Regions from separate parts of the Halogeometricum luteum genome, predicted to be linked through region 1. Evidence: riboswitches for the same ligand, from Rfam matches in the RefSeq annotation. Region 1 holds a riboswitch; the other holds the start of a gene.
The links. A riboswitch is a leader RNA that binds a small molecule or an ion and turns the genes downstream of it on or off. The one in region 1 is predicted to bind fluoride.
Positions count from the first base shown of each region.

Region 1 (8,553 bases):
CCGTCGCGGAGTTGGAACCGCTGGCCGAGACGGCCGACCCTCGGACCAGTCCGGGCGTCGTCGTCGCCCCGGGCGACCCCGCCGCCGTTCCGGACGCCGTCTCGGCGTTCACCGGACGAGCGATTCGGTCGTTCGTCGACACGGCGGAGGCCGTCGAACTCGCCGACGAATCGGGCTATCTTCACCGCGGGTGGGAGGGCGGCCGCGGCCGAATCGGCGCCCTCGCGGCCGTCGGCGCGTGGGCCGCCCTCGACGAGTGGACGTACGAACACATCGCCTATCGGGAGTTCGACCGCTGCGGAACGCCCCGCGACGTGGACCTCGACTCGGTGTTCGACGCGGCCGAGGCGCACTACCCGGACGCGTGGGACACCGTCGACACCGTCGAGGGACAGGCCGTCTGCGTCCCGAACGCGCCCGGCCCCATCCTGCACGGCATCCGCGGCGACGACGCCGACGCGGTGCGGTCGCTGTCGGACGCTATCGACTCGGAACCGGTCGACCGGCGTTCGACCTTCCTCACCAATCAGGGAACCGACATCCACCTCCGGGACGGGGAACTCGGCACCCTCGACGGCGGCGGCGCCTACCGCGTCGACGGCGTCGTCGCCGCCGACCCGGAGACGCGGCGCGGCGGGCACGTCTTCTTCGCGTTCGGTTCCGTGGATGCGAACGCCGGCCGCGACGCGGACGCCGACGGAGACACAGACGGGGGCGCGGCCGACACGGTCGCCTGCGCCGCCTTCGAACCGACGAAGCGGTTCCGCGACCGGGTGCGCGCCCTCCGACCGGGCGACGAACTGACGGTCTGCGGGGAGCTTTCGGGGGGGACGCTCAAACTGGAGAAGTTCGCCGTGCGGTCGCTGAACCGCACCGAGTCGCGGACGCCCGTCTGTCCCGACTGCGACCGGACGATGGAGAGCGCGGGTCGGAATCAGGGCTACCGCTGCCGCGACTGCGGGACGTCCGCGCCCGGCCGGGTCGACGTCGAGACGGACCGCGAACTCGAACGCGGGTGGTACGAGGTGCCGCCGTGCGCCCGCCGGCACGTCGCCAAACCGCTGATTCGCGGCGGCTTCGACGCGCCGGTCCACCCCGAGCGGTGAGGGTGAACAGGGGCACGAGAGGGCTCACTCCGCGACGACCAGAACCCGCGTGTTCGCCCGCCGGTCGACGAACTGACTGCCCGCGGGCGGTTTCACGTCGATTTCGACCGTTCCGTCCTCCTGATTCGGCCGGAGCGACGGTGAGACGGTGACCGCCGCGCTCCCGTCGGCGTCCGTCTTCGCGTGAGCGATGCCGTCGAGGTCCGCCGTCCCGCCCTTCACGACCACCGTCGCCCCCTCGACGGGGTCGCCGTCGGAGTCGACGACGAGGAACGATAGCTCCCATTCGCCGGGCGTCACCACGTCGGGCGACGGCTTCACGTCCAACTCGGTCACCGCGAGACCCTGCACGCCGGACAGCATACTCAGCATCACGCTCATCGTCGCCACGCCGACCACGAGGGCGACGACCAGTCGGATCGGTAGCCCCTCGATGGCGCGGTCGTCCGCGGCGAAGCGTCGGAGTTCGGTGCGGAGAGGTTCGTCGAACACGGGGTGGCTGGTCCCGTCTCGGTAGATAAACGTCCGGGCGAGCGTTCAAGTGCGAGAACGCGGCCAGCCCCCCGCGTGAACACCGACGTCCTCGGCCGCCGCGGACGGGACGGCCCCGCCGGGGGTCCCCTCGCTCGCCTCGGCCGCCACCGCGCCCGCGACGGCAGCGACGGCGCCCCCGTCGCCGTCGACCTCGACCGCCCCCACGCCGCACTCGTCGTCGGCAAACGGGGCTACGGCAAGTCCTACACGCTCGGCGTCCTCGCGGAGGGGGCGGCGCGCGCGCCGGGCCTCGCGCCCGTCGTCGTCGACCCGATGGGCGTCTTCGACGGCCTCGCCGCCGGCGAGGACTTCGACGCGCGGGTCGTCCGCGCCCCGACCGTCCGCGCGGACGCGATTCCGCCGTCGGAGTGGCCCGCCCTCGTGAGCGTCGCCCCCGACTCGCCGGTCGGGTCGATGGTGTGGCGCGCCGCCAGCGAGTCCGAGACGCTGGCCGAGATGCGCGCGTTCGCCGAAGTCCCCGCCGACTCCTCGAACGTCGCCCCCGACGCGGTTCGCGCCGCGCGGAACCGCCTCCGACGGGCGGCCTCGTGGGACGTGTTCGACCCCGAGGGGCTGGACGCCGCGGCCCTCTGCGGCGCCGAAGCGACCGTGCTGGACTGCTCCGGCCTCGACCCCGCGCCGGCGAACGCCGTCGTCCACGCCGTCGCGCGGGCGCTGTACGACGCACGGGTGCGCGAGTCGGTCGTTCGCCTGCCGTGGCTCCTCCTCGACGAGGCGCACGTCTTCTTCGACGGCCTCGCCGCGCCGGCCCTCCGGGCGATACTGACTCGCGGGCGCGCACCGGGCGTCTCCCTCGTCGCGGCGACGCAGCGACCCAGCGCCCTCCCCGCGGTGGCGCTCTCGCAGTCGGACCTCAGGGTCGTCCACCGGCTCACCGCCGGGCCGGACGTGCGGGCGCTGACCGCCGCCGAACCCACCTACCTCCGTGGGGGCGTCGAGGCGCGGATGCCCGCTCGGCCGGGAGACGCGCTCGTCGTCGACGACGCGGCGGAAACCGCCTACGACGTCCGCATCCGCGAGCGAGACACGCCGCACGGCGGGGACAGTCCGCGGGCGAGCGACGTCGGTTCGGTCGACGGGTGACGACCCCGGAGCGCCGGCGACCGGACCAGAGCTACTTTGGTCTCCGAGGGGGTTCACACGACCGAACGGGCAATGGAGTCTGCCCGACCCAACCGCCGACGCCGTCGGCTGATGACTCCTTCTGACGCGACGCCCATGACAGAGACCGAACCGCACCCGCTCGTTCGAGTCGAATCGCTTGTGCTGATAGCCGTCGGCGGCTTCGCCGGGTCGAACCTCCGGTACTTCGCCAGCCTCCTCCTCCCCGGTCTCCGGGGGACGCTAGTCGCGAACGCCCTCGGGAGTTTCCTCCTCGGCTTCGTTCTCTACGAACGGCTGTTCTCCGACGTGCTGGCGAGCGAGACGCGCGCCGTGCTGTCGACCGGCTTTCTCTCCTCGTTCACCACCTACAGCACGTTCGCCCTCCAGTCGGCGCAGTCGCCGCCGCCAGTCTTGGTCGCCAACGTGGTCGCGAACTACGCGCTGGGCTTCGCGGGGGTCCTCGTCGGTCGCTCTGTCGCCCGCCGCGTCGACGGGCGGTGGTCGTAGTGGTCGCGTTCGACCCCGCGCACGTCGTCGGCACCGGCGGCGCCCTCGGCGCCCTGCTCAGACACTACGTCGGCGGACTGGTCGACGTCGAGGAGTACCCCGCGGGCACGTTCACCGTCAACGTTCTCGGGAGCTTCGCGCTCGGCCTGTTCACGTTCGTCGGCGTCGGGGAGACGTGGATGCTCCTCCTCGGCACCGGGATGTGCGGGTCGTTCACCACGTTCTCGTCCTTTTCCTTCGAGACGGTCCGCCTCTGGGAGACGGGCGAACGGGCGCGCGCCGTCGGCAACGCCGTCGGCAACCTCGCGGGCGCCGGTCTCGCGCTGGCGGCGGCGTGGGGGCTCTCCCGGCTCTTCGTTTGAGCGGTCGCTCCGCGAACCGCTCATCCGTCGCCGTCGTCTCCGTTCCCGTCGTCGCCGTCCATCCGGACGACGTGCACGGGCACGCGCGAGGCGCGGACGACCTTCTCCGTGACGCTCCCCAGCAGCATCCGGTCCAGCCCGGTCCGTCCGTGCGTCCCCATCACGACGAGGTCCACGCCGTTCTCGTCGACGTAGGACAGGATCTCTCGGTGCGGCACGCCCCGGCGGACCGCCGTCACGACGTCGACGCCCGCCGCCTCCGCCGCCTCCCTGACGACGGCGGCGTCCGCCTCGCGTTCGGCCTCGAGATCCTCGCGGAGTCGCGCCCACTTCGTCTCGGGGAGCGTGTTGTACTCCCGGGTGTCGACGACGGCGAGGCCGTGAAGCGTCGCGCCGGCGAGGTCGGCCAGTCCGACGGCCTCGCGTATCGCCCGCCGCGCCCCGTCGCTCCCGTCGGTCGGTATCAGGATGTCGCGGTACACGCCCGGAACGTCGCGGTCTCACCGCATGAAGCTAGTTTCCGAGAGAGCCGGGTCGCCCGGCGACCTGCGGCCGCCTCAGGCGCTCGGCGCCACGTTCTGGTTCAGGCGGAACAGGTTCTCCGGGTCGTACGTCGCCTTCACCTCGACCACCCGGTCGTAGTTCTCGCCGAACAGCAGGCGCGCGGGGTCTTCTCCGAGGCCCGGGAAATTCCCGTACGCCCCCTTCGAGACCGGCAGGTCGCCGAGTTCGGTGATGCCGTCGCGGGCCCACGCCACGTTCTCGTCGTCCGTCGCGGGGTCCTCCCAGTTGGCCTCGAAGGTGATCATGAACGCGGGTTCCCGGTGTCTGAACGCGGTCGCGTCCGGCGCCACGTCGCCGATGGCGCCGCCGAGGTGCCAGATGTCCACCGTCGACAACGGCGAGGGGCTCCCGGCTCCGCGCCTGCGGACCAGACCGAGGACCTCGTCGGTGAGTTCGGTCACGTAGACGGCCTTCCAGTAGTAGCGCAGTCCGTCGGGGTAGTCCGCGTCGAGCATCGACTGGAGGTCCGTGTAGGCCATCGGGCCGCTGAAGTCGACGACGGGGTCGGCGAACTCGCGGAGCGCCCGGAACTCGGCCTCGGCCTCCGCGACGGGACCGTCGTAACAGCCGAGGAAGGCGACAGCCGGGTCGCCCCACGACGCCTCGGGGAACTCCTCGAGTTCGGGGACGACGGCGTAGAACGGCAGGACGCTCGCGTTTCGCGAGGCGCCCTCCGCGTACCCGCGGAACGCCCGGAGCGCCTCCTCGGAGTCGCCGCGGTGCCAGACGAACAGGCCGAACACCTCGGGGCCGACCTCGTGGAGTCGGTACTCGAACGACGTGACGACGCCGAAGTTGCCGCCGCCGCCGCGAATCGCCCAGAAGAGGTCCGGATTCTCCTCCTCGCTGGCGGTCCTGACGCGCCCGTCGGCGGTGACGACTTCGGCCGAGACGAGGTTGTCCAAGGAGAGGCCGTACTTCCGACGGAGATGTCCGACGCCCCCGTTGAGCGTGAGCCCCGCGATTCCGGTCGCCGAGACCACTCCGAGCGGTGCGGCGAGGCCGAACAGTTGCGTCTCGCGGTCGACGTCACCGATGGTCGCCCCGCCCTGCGCACGGGCGCGGCGGGCCGCCGGGTCGACGAACACCCCGGTCATCTCCGAGAGGTCGACGACGAGTCCGTCGTCGCAGACGGCGCTGCCGGCGACGTTGTGTCCGCCGCCGCGGACGGCGAGGGGCAGTCCGTGCTCGCGGGCGAACCCGACCGCCGCGACGACGTCCGCCGTCCCGGAACAGCGTGCGATGAGCGCCGGCCGCCGGTCGATCATCCCGTTCCAGATCTTCCGGGCCTCCTCGTACGCCTCGTCCGCCGGTCGGATCACGGTGCCGTGGAACGATTCGGCGAACTCCCGCACCGCTTCGGCGTCGACGGTCTCCGTCGGTTCTCCGCTTCCCGACCCGATCCGTTCTGACATGACGGTCCTTGTACGTCCTCCGAGGGCAAATCCTCCGCTCACGAAAACGCGGATAGTCCGGGTTTCGAGCGTCGACGCGGTCGGTCGATGGCCGAGAAGCGGTCGTCAGTAACGGGTGCCCGGAGCGGGATTCGAACCCCGGTCGCTCGCTCACTGCGTTCGCATCGCTCCCCGGTTCGAATCCCTTTGTAAGCGCTTACAACCTTCATTTTCGTCGCTCGGCGACGAGACGCCTCGCTGGAAAAGTGAAGGAACAAAAGCGCCCGGAGCGGGATTTGAACCCGCGTCACGACCGTGACAGGGTCGTATGATGGGCCACTACACCATCCGGGCAGGCGTACTAGAGCAAACAGCGCCCGGAGCGGGATTTGAACCCGCGTCACGACCGTGACAGGGTCGTATGATGGGCCACTACACCATCCGGGCCTGCTCTACTCCATCGTAGCGCGGTTCACTAATTAAGACTTATCATATGCACTCCGCGTGGTAGCTCCTACCGCGTCACGCGGTACTGTTCGCCTGACGGCGGCGCGACATCGCGCGCCCGAACGCGTCGACTCCCGTTCCCGTTCTCGCGCCGGTGAGTGTCGCGGTCGCCGGAAGGCATTTATCGGCTTCTTGCGTTGTCGGATGCAACGCGAGTGCCGTCGCACCGCCCGCGAACGCCCACACCCGCCGACCGACGGGCGATGGTCGGCCCCGCACGCGGGCGGAGACGGGGCGACGGGACTGCTCGTGGCGAAGAGCGGCGCTTCTCGGACCCAGTTGGCAAGGGTTAAATGGATGCCTCCCGAACGAGCCTGTAGTATCTCGTGAGAACTTCTTCCCCCACCCATACATGGTAGACGTAAGCCAACACAAACTCGTTCCAGAGCACACCCTCCTCGAGGAGGAGGAGGTCGAGGAGGTGCTGGAAGAGTACGACGTGAAGCGTACGGACCTTCCGAAAATAAAGCGGACGGACCCGGCGGCGCCCGACGGCGTGGAGACGGGTGACGTGGTGAAGATCGTCCGCGACTCCCGGACCACGGACAAAGCAGTCACATACCGACTGGTGATCGAATGAATCGACAGGATCGACGCGCGGTATCGCGCCAGTACTTCTCGCAGGAACGCCTCGCAGAGCACCACTTCCGGTCGTTCAACAACTTCCTCGAACGCGGCATGCAGGAAGTCGTGACCGAGAAGGAGACCATCGACACGGACATCGGCGACAAGGAGGGCGAGGAACCCGTCTTCGTCGAACTCGGGGACATCCGCGTCGAGACGCCTCGCGTCCGCGAGGCCGACGGGTCGGAGGAACTCCTGTTCCCGCAGGAGGCGCGCCTCCGCAACATCACCTACGCCGCGCCGGTGTTCATGGAGATGTCCATCGTCCGCGGCGGCGAGGAGGAAGAGGAAGTCGTCGTCGACACGACGGAGACGAAGGTGGGCCGGATGCCCATCATGGTCGGCTCCTCGAAGTGTAACATCAGCGACCTCTCCGACGAGGACCTCGTCGAAATCGGCGAGGACCCCGTCGACCCCGGCGGCTACTTCATCGTCAACGGCTCCGAGCGGGTGCTGATGACGTCGGAGGACCTCGCCCCCAACAAGATTCTCGCCGAGTACGACACGAAGTACGGCGACGAGATCCAGGTGGCGAAGACGTTCTCCCAACGGCGCGGTTACCGCGCGCTCGTCCTCTGCGAGCGCAACCGCGAGGGCATCCTCGAAGTGTCGTTCCCCTCCGTCTCGGGGAGCGTCGAGTTCGTCACGCTCGTCCGAGCGCTCGGGCTCGAATCCGACGAGGAGATCGTCCACCGCGTCTCCGACGACCCGGAGATTGTCAAGTTCATGCTGGAGAACTTGGAGGAGGCCGAAGTCCAGACGGAGGCCGAGGCAATCGAGACGCTCGGCAAGCGCGTCGCCGGCGGGCAGGGTAAGAACTACCAGCTCAAACGCGCCAACTACGTCATCGACCGCTACCTCCTGCCGCACCTCCACGAGGACGGCGTCGAGGAGGAGGAGGTCCGCATCAACAAGGCGTTCTACCTCTGCCGCATGGCCGAGGCCTGCTTCGAACTCGCCCTCCAGCGCCGCGACTCGGACGACAAGGACCACTACGCCAACAAGCGCCTCAAGGTGTCGGGCGACCTGATGAAGGACCTGTTCCGGACGGCGCTGAACAAGCTGGCGCGCGACGTGAAGTACCAGCTCGAACGCGCGAACATGCGGAACCGTCAGCTCACGGTCAACACCGTCGTCCGCTCGGACGTGCTGACCGAACGGCTCGAACACCCCATCGCCACGGGCAACTGGGTGGGCGGTCGCTCGGGCGTCTCGCAGTTGGTCGACCGGACCGACTACATGGGGGTTCTCTCGCACCTGCGCCGCCTCCGCAGTCCGCTCTCGCGGAGTCAGCCGCACTTCGAGGCCCGCGACCTGCACGCGACCCAGTGGGGTCGCATCTGTCCCTCCGAGACCCCGGAGGGACCGAACTGCGGGCTCGTGAAGAACTTCGCGCAGGCGATGGAGCTCTCGCAGAACATCGAGGACGAACAGGGACTCAAACGCGAACTGGCGTCGATGGGGGTCGAGGGCATCCCCGGCATCGAGGGACCGACGAACCCCACGAACACGCCCGCGGACGACTAATACATGGCTCAGACACAGCAACGCGAAGCGAAGGTGTACGTCAACGGAAGCCTGGTCGGGACGCACCCCGACCCCGAACAGCTCGCAGACCAGATCCGAGAAGCCCGCCGCCGCGGCGACGTGAGCGAGATGGTGAACGTCTCCGTGAAGGGGCGCACCCGCGAGGTCATCATCAACGCCGACGCCGGCCGCGCCCGGCGTCCCCTCATCGTCGTCGAGGACGGCGAACCGCTCCTCTCCGACGAGGAGATAGAGGCCGTCAGAAACGACGAGGTGTCCTTCGAGGACCTCGTCGAACGCGGC
Region 1 is NZ_JAMQOQ010000006.1:241,758-250,310, reverse strand. Features, by position in the region: gene NDI79_RS20050 (TiaS agmantine-binding domain-containing protein) at 1-1,106, shown strand, start outside; gene NDI79_RS20045 (DUF7382 domain-containing protein) at 1,131-1,598, opposite strand; gene NDI79_RS20040 (ATP-binding protein) at 1,674-2,744, shown strand; fluoride riboswitch at 2,804-2,872, shown strand; gene NDI79_RS20035 (CrcB family protein) at 2,856-3,272, shown strand; gene crcB (fluoride efflux transporter CrcB) at 3,272-3,634, shown strand; gene NDI79_RS20025 (universal stress protein) at 3,655-4,116, opposite strand; gene NDI79_RS20020 (FAD-binding oxidoreductase) at 4,192-5,613, opposite strand; tRNA gene NDI79_RS20015 (tRNA-Asp) at 5,874-5,946, opposite strand; tRNA gene NDI79_RS20010 (tRNA-Asp) at 5,967-6,039, opposite strand; gene NDI79_RS20005 (DNA-directed RNA polymerase subunit H) at 6,452-6,679, shown strand; gene NDI79_RS20000 (DNA-directed RNA polymerase subunit B'') at 6,676-8,250, shown strand; gene rpoB (DNA-directed RNA polymerase subunit B) at 8,254-8,553, shown strand, end outside.

Region 2 (8,553 bases), on a different contig from region 1:
CAAGGCCGGTATCGCGACGATTCCGGATATGGAAACCCTCCAGGAGTGCGTTGCCTACGAGAACGCCCACCAGAATCGGACGCAGATCCTGCGCCGGCTCAAGTGGAAGGCTGAAGAGCTGCGTGAGGACGAAGATTAAGCCCTATTCTTAACCAACAAGCTCCGCGTGAGTTCTCCTATTGTTGGTTAATCGGCTGTACCAGTACTGTTGGAGCCTTATGAGTTGGACGCTAACTCTGGTGTCAACCGAGAGGAGGAATGCCTAGTGGCCGGAAGAAGCCCGGATATCCCCCTGAAAGAGGGCTGTTCCAAACCGTTATTTAATACCCCGAGAACAACCCTTTATCTGGATAATGAATCCCCTCCTTCTAGGTCACGTCATAATTTTCGCACTATCTGCGATTGCCTGCGTGGCGACTATTCCACAAGCACGGAAGATACAGCATCCGGAGACACGTGAAGGACTGATCGTCTTCCTCGGTTCCGTTGCTCTGTGGTCTGGAGGGTACATTGGCTATCTTCTCGCACCGACGCGTGCCGGGAAACTCGCTTTCTATATATTTGGCTTCATCTTTGCGTTCGTCGCCGTTGGTGCCTGGCTCTACTTTTGTGCTGCATATACCGGTCGGCCACCTCGGCACGCCCCATTCCGAAACCTCATACTCGGGACGTTCCTCTTTTTCACCGCTCTCAAAGTCACGAATCCACTCCACAATCTCTACTTTACGACGGAATGGGTCACAGAACCATTCCCGCACCTCGTGATCCATCACGAACTGCTCTACTGGATCGTCTTGGGGCTATCATATGCCGCCATCGCTGTCGGATTCTTCGTACTGATGGAGCGGTTCCATCATACTGGCAGTGACAGCCGTCCGCTCGTTGTGCTCGTTGGACTCTCAGGCCTCCCAGCTGTTGCAACGATTATTGGTGGTCAAGTCGACTGGCTGCTCCCATTAATGTATGAGCCTCCTGGCGTCGCCCTCTTCGCTGTTGGAACGCTCTTCTTCTACAGACAGCGTTTTGAGGCAATTCGATTAACCGGAGAGTCAGATAAACCCGCAATCTTCCTCGACCAAGAAACCCGGATCCAGGATTATAATCAAGCGGCTCGCAAACTATTCCCAGCCCTTGAGGATTCCTTTGGCGAACCGCTTGAGGCTGTGAATACCGCACTCGCAGATCATCTCACCAAACAAGATATCCTAGCAGTTACGCAGGATGGTGAAACACGGTATTATGACGTGTCGAGCACGCCATTCTTAGCAGGAGAGGTGACGACCGGCCAATTAGTGACGGTTACCGACGTAACTGAACGCGAGTCGTATCGACAGCGACTCGAAGAGAAAACCGAACAACTCGAGGCCCTAAATCGCGTGGTTCGGCACGACATCCGGAACGATATGACCGTGATTCTCGGATGGGCCGAGATCCTCAAAGACCATATCGATGAAGATGGGGAAGACGCTCTGGACCGAGTGTTACAGAAGTCCCAGCACGTAATTCAGTTCACAGAGGTCGCACGTGAGTTCGTTGAATCACTCTCGGAAGAAGGAACAGCTGAATTAGAAGAAATCCAGCTTCAGCCACTTCTTGACGCTGAGCTCGCTGCAGTACGTGATTCGTTCTCGAACGCGCAGTTTCACGTATCGGGTGAACTCTGCGACGTATCGGTACAGGCAAACGAGATGCTTTCTTCGGTTTTCCGGAATATCCTCGAGAATGCGGTCCGACACAACGACAAGGAGACCCCTGAGATCACCGTCTCCTGTGAAGAGAGTTCAGAGACTGTCCAGTACCGGATTGCAGATAATGGACCTGGCATCCCTGACCAACAGAAAGAACAAATCTTCGGGAAAGGGGAGAAAGGATTGGACAGTCCAGGATCGGGGATTGGTCTATATCTCGTCCATCTACTAACTGACCAATTCGGTGGTGACGTGTGGGTCGAAGACAACAACCCAACGGGGTCAGTCTTCGTCGTCGAACTGCCTATTCATAAACCGTCGAACAAGGCGTCTTAGTACTGAATTTCAGTATAACCTAGTCGTCGGCCCTCGCTTCGAAAAAGTGGAGGTAGCTGCCATCCGCCTTCCGAGAATTGCCCATCGAGCCGCGGTTCCGATCAATATCTGGAATAGAGTGAGTGCAGACATTCATATACCGAGCCGGGACCAAACTGAGTGACTCAATCCTCTCAGAAATCATGGGTAAGAAGCTGTACTCAGACGATGAACTCCTCAATCGGCTCCAGAAGTTCGCTGAGGAACTCGGTCGTCCCCCGTCGCAGAGTGAGATGGACGATTCGGGGCCCCATGCTTCGAAGACGTACGGGAATCGGTTCGGGTCGTGGAAAAACGCACTTGAGGCTGCCGGACTTCAGACCGGAACGAACGATCCAAACGGACGACCACCGACGCCCGAAGAGGACCTTCTTACTGATCTCAAATCAGTTGCCGACATCGTAGGGGGAACTCCGTCAGAGCGCGAATACGGTACTCATGGAGAGTATTCGGTGAAGACATACTGCAAGCGATTTGGAGGGTGGAATTCAGCACTACAGGCGGCCGGTTTTGAACCGAATGTCAAAATGAACCTCTCCGAGAAGGCTCTCATTACTGCCTTACAGGGGTTCGCCGAGAAACTGGGTCGACCGCCCACGACAGATGAGATGGACCGGAGTGGCCCCTACACCTCGAATTCGTACAAGCGAGCGTTTGGAACCTGGAATCGTGCTCTTCGGCAGGCCGGGTTGGAAGTTCACTCCGTGTGGAATGTGAGCGGGGACGATCTGATATCCGAACTCAACAGTCTCGCCGAAGAGCTAGGTCATGTCCCTCGGAAGGGTGAGATGCAGAGCCAAGGGAAATGGAGTGCGGCAGTCTATCAGGAGCGATTCGGTTCGTGGAATGAAGCTCTACGAGTTGCCGGTTTCGAGCCGAATAAGCGGTGGCGAATTCCACGGGAGGAGTTATTAGCCGAATTGCGGGCTGTTGCGAATGAGCTGGGCCACCCACCGGCAACGACGGAAATGAACGAACACGGGAAGTTCACCATCGATCCGTATCAGCGTGAATTCGGAACATGGCGAACGGCCCTTCAAGCGGCCGACCCGGACTATCTAGAAAACTACCGTCAGTCAGATACCGAGACAGTTCCGTTTGGCTCGAACTGGCCACAGATTCGTGAGGAAATCATCGCCCGTGATAACGAGTCCTGTCTACGCTGCGGTATGGGCCGCGAAGCTCACCGCGAGAATTTCGGACGTGATCTTCCGGTTCACCACCGGATTCCTCGACGCCGGTTCTACGACGACCCAGACCAGTCGGTCGACGATGCAGATGTCCCGAGTAACCTGTTGACTCTCTGTATCCCGTGCCATCGCCGCCTCGAGCGGTTGCCAGTCCAACCAGTGGTTGACTAACAAGCGGAGTTCTACGCTCAGTTCGAATCAAATCGCCGTCCAGCAGAGCGTCTACCTCCCGCCGGCGTGACGTAGGTGGAGTTCAATTCTCTTCCCGATCTTCCCGAACCGACTGGTGAGCGAGGGTTTCTCAGTCCTTAGGCTATGAGAAGCCACGCAGCTCCGAACGCAAGCAGAGAGACGGTCAGATTGCCGAGCGCATTTAAAAATGCAGCTCTCTGTTCGCCCTGCTCCCAGAGGCTAACGGTCTGAAAACTAAACGACGAGAATGTCGTGAACGCCCCACAGAATCCGACACTCACCAAGAGGAGGATGTCGGAATCACTCACCCCGAAGATGACTGACCCGAGGATGAAGCTCCCGAGTGCGTTGACCACGAGAGTGGCCCACGGGAACGACGTGTTGTCGATCAGCTGTCCGACCATATAACGCAGTACTGCACCGACTGCTCCGCCAATACTGATGAGCAGGACCTCCATTAGTCATCACCCGGCGTCGGTGGCTGAATAGCGGTTTTAGACGTTTTGGCTACGATTTTTCGACTGACAAGGACTCCGCCAAATCCGGATGCGTAACTGGCAATAATGTATGGAACTGCGAGTTCCGGTGCGGTCAACGCAATGTCGGCCACGAACGTGCTGTAGGTGGTAAACGAAGCAAAGAAGCCCGTTCCGAAGACATAACGCAGCCGTTTCGTGAGGATCTCATCTGCTCGAGCATCGAAGAGGAGTAACCCAAGTCCGAAGCTCCCGAGAGTGTTGACGAGGAGTGTAACCAGGAGTGCGTCACCCGCTGCTGCCCCGACAGCGTATCGAAGGTTCGCACCGACGATTCCACCAAGTGTAATCAATACGATCGCTTCCCCGTGCCGAATGAGTTGTCTCCGTAGCATCTGATGAGCCGAAAGTAGGAGTCATCAGCCGTATCGGCGGTTGGGGAAGGCGGACTCCATCGCCCGTGTTTCACTTCTATCTCCGGCGATCGGACAAATAAACGCACCGTTCTCCAGAATATTGAATGACCGCTGAAAACAGGATTTCGGCGTAAATCACCGTTGGGAGTTGACAGTAGAGGGCATCTGGTTCGACTGTTTTTCGTGCCCCGGAGAGGGCGAGGGCTCCTTCGATAGCCCTCAGAGGTGACTTCCAGTGAGTCAACAACAGAGTCCCGACAACGTCTCGATCGACGAGATCCCGGTCGATATCGACAACACGCAATCAGCGGTGATCGATCCCGCCGACGTCCCCGACGAAATCGAGTCCATCACCCGTGGGCTCGCCAGTGAGAAGCCGCCGACGAATCCGCTGGTAGTGCTGAAAGCGGCCCGGTGGTGGTACATCCACGGCAAGGGCGGCACGGATCCCGCCTTTCAGTGGGCCATCGAGTGGGCGCGTCACCTTGCGACCGACACGCCTGGCGATGTCGAGCGGTTTGACGAGTTCCTTGAGTACCTCGTCTCGGTTGGCTTTGCGGACGAACGCCACGAGCTCCGCTGACCGCCAGAGCGGTTTTTTGAACGCCCCTGAGGGGTGCGGCGCGGTCTGAGCAGACGCAGTTGCCGTGAACTTGATTCGGTGAACACAATGGCTACGACCAGTGATTCGTGGGTCTCCTTCGACCAGACCGACACGCGATCCGACGAGATGAACAGTACGATCGAACAGTGGATCGACGACCTCGTCGCCGGCGTCGACGACGCGCAGGCCAGCGCGGAGTTCCAGGAGTGGCTTGACGTCCAGAGTCGCTTCCACGACTACTCGTATCGGAACACGCTCCTCATCAAGCGGCAGTGTCCCGAGGCCAGCCGGGTGGCGGGCTACCGGACGTGGCAGGAGGAGTTCGACCGCCACGTCACAGAGGGCGAGTCAGCCATCTGGATCTGGGCGCCGATCATCACCAAGCAGTGCCCGGAATGCGAGAACTCGCCGAGCTACCACGAGGAAAGCGACTGTGAGTACGATGAGACGCCGCCCGAGGAGTGGTCCGAGGGCCTGGTCGGGTTCAAGCCTGCGCCGGTGTTCGACGTCTCCCAGACCGAAGGCGAGCCGCTTCCCGACTTCGACACGGAAGCGACCGGGGACGCCGGCGACCTCGTCGAACAGTTGACTGTCGCCGCTGACGACCTCGGCGTGACGGTGCGGATCGTTCCAGCCGAGGAGTGGACCCACGGCGAGGCGAAGGGCATCTGCGAGCAGCTGAGCCTCGTCGACGTCCAGCCGCTCGTCGAGGTGCGTGATCGGGAGAACGAGGCCGACCTCGCGCGGACGCTAATTCACGAGTACGCCCACGCTCTGCTCCACTTCGACATCGACGACGACACCGAGCGAGCGAAACGCGAAGTCGAGGCCGAGGCCGTCGCGTACGTCGTCGGGCGGTACTGTGGACTGGATACTAGCGGGTCGGCGTTCTACCTCGCTGCGTGGGAGTCGGACGATTCCGAGGTCGTTCGCGACCGACTCGGGCGGATCAGTCGGACGGCAGAGGAACTCATCGACGTTCTCGAAGGCTGAGCAGCTGACTTCGCGGGTTTAACCAACAGATTCGTCGGTCACTCACTTTGTTGGTTAAGTTTTTCAGCGCCCGCCGAAGGGCGGAGGCGCATCTCACCCTCCGTCAAACCATGACTGATCGATATCTCACGGCAGTTCTCGAGGAAGCCGAGCGCGTCGCAGAGCAGCACAATCAAGTCGCGCAATCGGCGGACAACCAGGCCCACGAGTACCTCCGATACGCTGTCCTCCGACTCCTCGAAGGCGAGACCGGAGAACGACCTCACGCCTTGCAACTCGACGGGGTAACCGTCGGATACGGGAGCGACGAAGCGATGTTCGACAGCTGGAGTGACGCCGTCGAGTGGTGGGACCATATTCCGCCGCAAGAAGGGTGCACTCGGTTCCGCATTTTCTATCCTGCCGAGTACGAGACGGTTCCTCGAACCATCGTCGACGCGATGGGAGCACTCGGCGCATGGCGCGTCTGGTCCGGTGACGCTGCCGCCTGCGGGTCCTATGACCACCGAGACCGTCGCGAAGTCCACTACCTGTGGCGAGAGGGGCATCCGATCGAAGCCCGGCTGGTTGACCGGCTGCAGAGCCCTGACGCCGCTACGCCTGACGGGGGCCAGACAGGAGATATGCGTGATCGGATGGTCGTCGCAGAGTCTTCTTCTCAAAGCGACGATCTCGATCCCCGAACGAGGCGAGCCGTCACCGAGGAAATGTCGATTTCGTTGCTCGAAAAAGGCGGTCGGTATGAGGTGCGATCCGGGTCGGGAAACCGATACGAAGTCGACGTCGTCAGTGAGTCGTGTTCCTGTCCCGACTGGCAGCAGCGAGCACCCGATGGAGGATGCAAGCATCTGCGGAGAGTCGATCTCGAGATCAAGCGCGGCAGTGTTCCACGGCCCGACGGGCGACTCCCAAAGACATCGATTTGAGGCCTTTTCGCCGAGGGACCGTTTTTTCGGAGCATATCGTCTACCTCGGAACGTCGTCTACTCCCGTCGCTGCAATCCACTTGTTCGGTTCGTTCTCCAGGATGTCCCCAATGTAGAAGGACACGTACGACATTAGTCGAGCTATGGAATTCTTCACGGCGGCCGACGTTCTCAGCCACAGAACGGCCGCGACACCAGATGAGCCCGTAACTGTCGATCTGGATGACTCGATTCAGAATGCCTTGACGCTCATGCTGGAACACGATTTTGACCAGCTCCCAGTGGTGAGCGATGATGGTGTTGAGGGTACAGTCACGTACAAATCGGTCGCAAAATACGTGAAGTCAATGGACGATCCGCGGGTCGAGGAGACCTCCGTCAAAATCGCCCTGAATACGAATCCCGAGTTCGTGGACCGAGACCACGATATTTTCGAGTTGTTCGATACGCTTGCCGAGGATGACTATGTCCTGATTGGCGACCAAGATGGCCTGGACGGGATCCTGACCCGCTACGATATCCTCTATTTCCTCGAACATCAGGTCGAACCGTTCCTCCAGATTGGCGAGATCGAGGAAAGTCTCCGCCACCTGTTCCGTGCATCCTTTGATGACCTAGACCAGGCTATCGACGAGACGTTCGCCGATCGCGCTGAGCATGACGAGAGCTATGAGACGCCTGATTGCCCCGAAGACTTCTCGTTCGATGACTATCGGATGTTCATAATGCGAAACCTCGATCACCTGCCACCACGCCTCTCACAGGAACGCGATATGGTCGAAAGCCTGCTTGAAGATATTCGCGAGACGCGGAACGCGCTTCTCCATTTCCGGGCCGAAGCCGATGAGGTTGATCGGGACCAGCTAGATATGGCCCATGGGTACTTCACTGGCATTGCAAGTACCGTGTAGGGCACCACCAAGTCCACCGAACTTCACCGGTACTCTCAATCACTGACAGAGATTAAATATCGAGTCTACAATGGGCAATTGTAGAGGTAGCTCTCGTTATGGATTGGCCGTATTTAACGCAGACGTCCGGACCTTCGCCCGATGCGAGCGAAAACCAGTATTTCACGATCGAGGGCAACGTCCGGAACCACTATGTGGACTTCCCGAACCATCTCGTCGACGCGTTCTTCTCGAAGGTACTGCACGAAGTGCCCGAAGCCTATCCGAATGATCCCGAGAACCAGTACAAGACGGCGCTCGAAGTCACAGAGCGATATAATGAGGCACTTGATGAGATGGGGCTGGACTTCCTCCAGCTCCGAATTGTTGACCGGTCCTCATCACGCCCCCAGCCGTACTATGGGCTCCAAATCCATGGACTGGATAGCTCCAAGTTCGATGCCTTTCTCGACTCGTTCGCAGAGACAGACGAAGCGACGCTAGAGGAGAAATACCACTATCTCCACGGCTCAAAATACCCGGTCTCGGAAGTGGCCAGCAAATCGCAATCGGATTCAATTGCGTCGAGAAAGCAGGTGCAGGAGGCTGTCAAAGCGCGAGTTGAATCGGAGAAGGACTCGATCACAAAGACGACGGAGACGTTGCTCTCCAAGATCGACGAATGGCGTGACGAACTCCAAACGTACTGGCGGCGGACGACGTGGCAACGGTTCAATACCTTCCCCGCAGTGCATCTCTACCTGCTGGAGATGGAAAGCATCATCACCAATATCGATGTGCTT
Region 2 is NZ_JAMQOQ010000012.1:590-9,142, forward strand. Features, by position in the region: gene NDI79_RS23250 (DUF8129 domain-containing protein) at 1-139, shown strand, start outside; gene NDI79_RS23255 (sensor histidine kinase) at 354-2,024, shown strand; gene NDI79_RS23260 (homing endonuclease associated repeat-containing protein) at 2,207-3,424, shown strand; gene crcB (fluoride efflux transporter CrcB) at 3,562-3,903, opposite strand; gene NDI79_RS23740 (CrcB family protein) at 3,903-4,316, opposite strand; fluoride riboswitch at 4,325-4,389, opposite strand; gene NDI79_RS23270 (DUF8013 domain-containing protein) at 4,573-4,920, shown strand; gene NDI79_RS23275 (ArdC-like ssDNA-binding domain-containing protein) at 5,008-5,934, shown strand; gene NDI79_RS23280 (hypothetical protein) at 6,045-6,860, shown strand; gene NDI79_RS23285 (CBS domain-containing protein) at 7,004-7,771, shown strand; gene NDI79_RS23290 (hypothetical protein) at 7,870-8,553, shown strand, end outside.
Region 2: another riboswitch for fluoride. It lies ahead of NDI79_RS23740 (CrcB family protein); the one in region 1 lies ahead of NDI79_RS20035 (CrcB family protein).